2 regions of the Bacillus sp. CZDM1 genome follow, and region 1 is predicted to be linked to the other one. Evidence: riboswitches for the same ligand, from Rfam matches in the RefSeq annotation. Region 1 holds a riboswitch; the other holds the start of a gene.
The links. Region 1 has a riboswitch for cobalamin ahead of metE (5-methyltetrahydropteroyltriglutamate--homocysteine S-methyltransferase). Riboswitches for the same ligand answer to the same signal wherever they lie in the genome.
Positions count from the first base shown of each region.

Region 2: linked by a shared signal. The riboswitch ahead of ACY3XC_RS11740 (ABC transporter substrate-binding protein) and the one ahead of metE (5-methyltetrahydropteroyltriglutamate--homocysteine S-methyltransferase) in region 1 are both predicted to bind cobalamin.

Region 1 is NZ_JBUESO010000004.1:448,263-451,476, reverse strand. Features, by position in the region: gene metE (5-methyltetrahydropteroyltriglutamate--homocysteine S-methyltransferase) at 1-1,820, opposite strand, end outside; cobalamin riboswitch at 1,982-2,162, opposite strand; cobalamin riboswitch at 2,310-2,487, shown strand; gene ACY3XC_RS12415 (ribonucleoside-diphosphate reductase subunit alpha) at 2,646-3,214, shown strand, end outside.
Region 2 is NZ_JBUESO010000004.1:303,818-307,031, forward strand. Features, by position in the region: gene ACY3XC_RS11735 (FecCD family ABC transporter permease) at 1-788, opposite strand, end outside; gene ACY3XC_RS11740 (ABC transporter substrate-binding protein) at 754-1,719, opposite strand; cobalamin riboswitch at 1,881-2,073, opposite strand; gene ribH (6,7-dimethyl-8-ribityllumazine synthase) at 2,147-2,614, opposite strand; gene ribB (3,4-dihydroxy-2-butanone-4-phosphate synthase) at 2,642-3,214, opposite strand, start outside.

The sequences.
Region 1 (3,214 bases):
GCGGGTTCATCCACCTGAATAATAGCGATGCCCGCATTTTCTAATGCTTGAATTTCTTCCTTCAGGGCTAAGGCAATTTGGTTGGCTACATGTTCACGAGAAAGATCATCACGGACAAAAGACCAATTTAAGATGGTGACAGGGCCTGTTAACATTCCTTTAACATACTTAGACGTTAATTGCTGTGCTTCTACTACTTCCTTCACAGTCATTGGCCATGTCCACTCGATGTCACCGTAGATAATCGGTGGTTTTACAGAACGTGACCCATATGATACCACCCAGGCTTTTTCTGTAAAAGCAAAACCTTTCAGCTTTTCACCAAAGAATTCGACCATATCTGTTCTTTCAAATTCACCATGAACGAGGACATCAAGGCCTATTTCTTCTTGGATTTCTATCCAACGTGCTGTTTCACTTTTCACAAACGCAGCGTAATCAGAGTCTGTTATTTCATTTTTGCGCCATGCTGTTCGTGTTCGTTTTACTTGATCCGATTGTGGGAAGCTGCCAATTGTTGTTGTTGGAAAATCTGGTAATTGTAACGACGCTTGCTGTAAAGGTTGACGTTCCTTAAATGGCATTGGACGTGTGAAATTCTCAGGTTTAACTTGTAACAAAAGCTCCTTCACACGTGTGTTTTTCCTCGTCTCATGCTGTTCTAAGGCTTGAATAGCCGCCATACTTTGTGACACACTTTTATTTCCTGACCAATTCTCGTCTGAAACAAAGGATTTTATGTGTGTTAACTCAATGATTTTCTCATCGGCGAAGGATAATGCATTTAGTAATGTTGCATCAAGAGTCTTTTCAGATTTAGTTGTCACCGGAACATGCTGCATACTGCAAGAAGATTGAACCCAAGCTTCCTTTACACCGCTTAAAGATAAAATTGCTTTTGTCATCATTGCTTTTTCAGCCAAATTTGCCCGCCAAATATCACGCCCATTTATGATTCCAATCCCTAATACTTTATCTTCTGGGAATCCGTATTTACGGAGTGAAGACATATTCTCATCAGCACCATGAATAAAATCAAGACCAACTCCTGCAACAGGTAATTGAATGAGCTCTTCATACGCTGATAGTCCTTCAAAATAGGTTTGTAACATCAATTTCGCTGCTGGGACTTCAACTCTTAATTGTTTATAAATTTGTTGAACTAGTTTTACATCTTCAGGTGCTAGTGAAAGGACTAATGCTGGTTCTTCCACTTGAATCCACTCTGCCCCTGCATCTACAAGTTGTTGGAGTACTTGAGCATAAAGAGGTAAGAGTCTTAAAATAAAGGATGCTTTGGATAGTGAATCATAACCCTTCGATAATTGAACAAAAGAATAGGGACCTATAATGGTCGGCTTTGTAATTAGACCTAGTTCAAACTTCGCTTCTAAAAAATAATCTAAAATGTAGTTTTGAGTTAATTTTAGTGGCTTGTCTTCATACTCAGGAACAATGTAATGGTAGTTTGTATTAAACCACTTTGTCATTTCAGAAGCTACAACATTGTTTGCTCCACGTGCCATTGCGTAATAAGTTGTTAAATCTACCTTTTCACTTTTCCATTTATAACGGGCTGGAATTAAACCGAACATGGTCGCGAGATCTAGCATACGGTCATAAAAAGTAAAATCTCCGACCGTGAGAATGTCTAATCCTAATGTTTGCTGGTGCCTCAAATGATTCAAGCGTATGGTCTTCATCTCAAAGATAAACTCTTCCTCTGATATCTGATCCTTCCAAAAAGATTCCACACAGCGTTTCCACTCTCGATTACCACCAATGTAGGGGTAACCAATGGCTGTACTCACTAAATTCATTTTTACCATTCCTCCTTTACATTTACATATTCCAAATACAAAAAAGCCATCTCCATGAAAAGGAAATGGCTATACATTCAAGTTAAAGGTATGTCTAAGAAATCAAACAACTCATAACTCGTTTGTCGTACGAAGGTCACCACCTATTCCACGTAGGTATTTGGTGTGTACTAGAATTGGCAGGTCTCCTGGCTCATCATCAATGTTCATCACACCTTCCCATCAAAAGACAGTGGTATTTGTGATTCACTCCGAATTACAGTTGCGGGACAGCGACGGAATTACACCGTTCTTCCCTTTTAAGCCAAGCCTCAGCTTGGCACCAATTCTTACACGATATGTAATTGCCAATTAATATAACATACAAAAAAACATTCGTACATAATTTTCTGAGAATTTTTTTTGTTATTGTCAAAGTAGATAATGTATATTATATTTGTTGTTATACAATATTTAGTGTTGATTGTAAGGTTGTGACACTAAATATAGATAATGACCAAATTTAATGGTGTCTGTATAGACTTAATAGGGAATCTGGTGAGAATCCAGAGCTGTACCCGCAACTGTAAGTGCTGACGAAATAATCATATCCACTGTCATTGGACGGGAAGGGATTAGAGTAGGAAGAGGCACAAGTCAGGAGACCTGCCATTATTATTACGTATTATCTTCTTCGGGAGTTGGGAGGATATAACGAGGGTATGCCTACTATTACAGTGACTAAGTACTGTATGATAGATTATTCCACGTTATGAACCCATCTTCATTGATGGGTTTTTTGTTGTTTCACTCTCGAAGTCAATTCGATAGAAAAGAGGAATGGCTATGGCAGTAAATCGTGTTTATTCAGAAAAAGATACAGTTTTTGCAGCAGTGAAAAGAGTATCTGAAAAATATAATCTGGATACAGCTGAATTATTTGAAAAGATTGATAATCTTGAAGAGTCTTCAATTTATGAACACTCACTTCTTTATGCATTAAATCAAATCTCAATGACCGACCCAAATTGGACCTTTCTTGCAGCAAATCTGTATTTACAGGAACTTTATCAGAATGCGTCAAAAAGCAGGGGGGATAAGTCGGAAAAAAAATACGGAGATTTTTACATTCTGATTGCTGAATTAACTAGAATAGGAATCTACTCTAAGGATCTATTACAAGATTACACAAAAGAAGAGATTGAAATATTAGGAGCAGAAATATCGTCAGAACGGGATTATTTGTTTAATTATATAGGGTTGTTTTTACTAGCAGATCGTTACTTAGCAAAAGATTACGAAGGAAACCTATACGAATTGCCTCAAGAACGGTTTATGATTATCGCCATGACATTAATGAGAAAGGAACAAAAGGCAATCAGATTAACCTATGTTAAAGAAGCATACTGGGCACT
Region 2 (3,214 bases), 140 kb from region 1:
ATCGATCCTGCAGTCAGGATCATTAGTTTTCTCTTTTGAACGTTCACACCTAAGTGGTGGGCACGTTCTTCACCAAAGGACATAGCATTTAATTCTTTTGTATTAAAAATAAGGATGACTGATCCTAGAACAAAAAAAGGTAAAATAATTTTTATGTATTCCCAGCCTCTCATCGATACGCTACCTAAAAGCCAGCCAATAATCTGCCTAAGTTCATCACCGGTTAAAGCAATCATGAGTGAAATAATCGCACCGAGAAAGGAACTAAAGATGATTCCTGTTAAGATAATCGTTTCCACCCTCATCGAGCGTTCAATTTTTCGGGCAAAAGCTAACACTAAAAATATCGTAACCCATGAAAATAAGATACTGAGTAAGGGCAGCGTGAAGCTTCCAATAAAAGGGATTGATAATTGGAAAAATAATGTGAGGACCGCCCCCACGGACGCGCCCGATGATACACCTAACGTATAGGGGTCCGCTAAAGGATTCCTTAATAGACCTTGAAAGGCTGCTCCTGCAATGGCGAGAGATGCTCCTACTAAACCAGCCAATATAACTCGTGGCAAACGAATGTTTAAAACGATACTCGAAAACATGGGGTCAATTTGATCTAGTGAAATAAAGCCAAATAGCTTCGACATGATGATTTGGATAATGGTAAAGATAGGAACCGAAACGGTTCCTATCGAAATTCCTAATAAAATTGAAAGGAGCAGGAAGCTTCCTGCTATCAAATAGGCTAATACTTTATTATTTAAAAATTTCCGGATAGACAGCCTTTGCAAGTTCCTCTACTCCTTCTACAATCCTTGGGCCTGAACGTGTAACAGTATCAGAATCCACATCGATGACTTGCTTGGTTTTTATTGCATTGACATTTTCCCAACCCTGTCTGCTTAACAATAGTTCTGTTGCATTTTCCGTATAAAATCCATATGTAGTAATGATGACATCTGGGTTTCGCTCAATGATTGATTCTTGATCCATTTTAATCCAGCCTTCTTGATCGCTTGCAATATTTTCAGCATTAATCAAACTGATCATTTCATCCATAAATGTGTTTTTTCCGGTTGTAAACACATCCGGAGCAGGAGATACTTCTACAAACACCTTTTTCTTTTCGTTTATTTCTTCAGCTTTGGCTTTAATTTCTGTTAATTTATCCTGCATCCCTTTAATTAGTTCTTCAGCTGCTTTTGTTTCACCAGTTGCTTTTCCAATCATGTTGATCGTATCATACACCTGTTCAAAATTGAGTGCATCATTAATGATTAAAACAGCAATTCCAGCATCTCTAAGCTGTTGGAGTCCTTCTTTCCCATTATCAGCAGTTGATTCATGTGCCAATACTAGATTGGGTTGTAAAGAAATAATTTTTTCGATGTTTAGGTTCATATCACCGATCTTCTCTTTTGATGCAACATCCTCCGGATAGTTGTCAAAATTAGATACACCCACAACTTCTTCACCAAGTCCCAGCGCAAAAGCAATCTCTGTATTACTTGGAATCACAGAAACAATTTTTTCTGGTTTTGCCTCAATTGTAACCTCATTATCTAAAGAATCTTTAATGGTTACGGGAAAGGCCGTTTCCACTCCTTTTTGCTCAGTGCTGCTGTTTTCTTGATCCTTCACAGGTTCTTTCTGTTCCCCACATGCTGCTAAAGCACCTATTGTTAATAAAAGAATAAGTAATAATGATGATAATTTTTTCATTGTTCTTCCCCCTAATGACTTTGCGTCAAAATACATCATTAAAAATGCCTGCACCTAAAAAACAAAAAACATCTCTACGATTAGTAGAGATGTTGGTTTGATTAGATTCCATTATAAAAAATGACTCTAGTCGTCCACACCTCCCTATCCTCGTAGGTTTTTTGGGGCACAAGAATTAGGCAGGTTTCCTGGCTCATGGTCATAGCTTCCTACGTCTTCCCATCAAATTGACAGTGACATAATGTAGGTTGCTCCCATTTACAGTGGCGGGACCGCGTTGGCATTTAACCAAACTTCCCTTTTAAGCTAAAAACTTTAAAAAAGTTTTTAAGCACCTATTCTACAAATATTTTTATGATAGACCTATTATATCGAATAAAAATTCAAAATGTATCATTTCCCACAAATTTCTTCAAAAAAGATCTTATTATTCCATATTTCGGATTAAATTAGCCATTTCTATAGCGCCAGTTGCTACATCCCAGCCCTTATTACCAGCTTTTGTTCCTGCACGCTCAATTGCTTGTTCAATCGAATCTGTTGTTAAAACTCCAAAAATAACGGGGATACCGCTATCCAGATTAATCCTTGAAACACCCTTGGCTACTTCATTACATACATAGTCAAAATGTGGAGTAGAACCGCGAATAACGGTGCCTAATGTAATAACAGCATCATACTTTTTACTATTCGCCAATTTTTGAGCAATTAGCGGAATTTCAAATGCTCCTGGCACCCAAGCGATGTCCACATCTCCATCACTTACCCCATGTCTTTTTAAGGCGTCCTGCGCACCGCTTAACAATTTGCTCGTAATAAACTCATTAAAACGTCCGACAACAATTCCGATTTTTAAACCTGAGCCTACTAAATTACCTTCATAAAAATTACCCATGATAATACCTCCATAAATGTTAATGTTTTATTTTTTTACCTTTTCATCTAGTATTTCCATTTGCAAGGGAACCGTTTCAATGATTTCAAGATCATAGCCCTTAATGCCTTTGATTTTTCGCGGATTATTGGTTAACAACTTCATTTTTCTAATCCCTAAATCCTTTAATATTTGGGCACCGATTCCAAATTCCCTTAGTTCTTCTCCAGTACCATTCTTTTCATTTTCGTCTAAGGTGTTATGACCATCCTCCCGTAATTTATTTAGTAAACCACGGCCTCCCTGACGTATATATAGGAGCACACCATTTCCTTCTTGTTCAATTTGTGATAATGCTACATGTAACTGTGGTTTGCACTGACATTGGAACGAACCAAAAACATCGCCTGTTAAACACTCTGAATGCACACGAACAAGGATAGGATGATCAGGATTTATTTCACCTTTTACTAATGCTAAATGTTCTTTACCATCAATTACGTTTGAATACCCTGCAGCCTTAAATTCACCAAATTCCGTTGGTAAATTGATTTCGATTTCGCGTTTGACTAGTTTGTCTTTTTTATTGCGGTATTCAATCAAATCTTTTATGGTAATCAT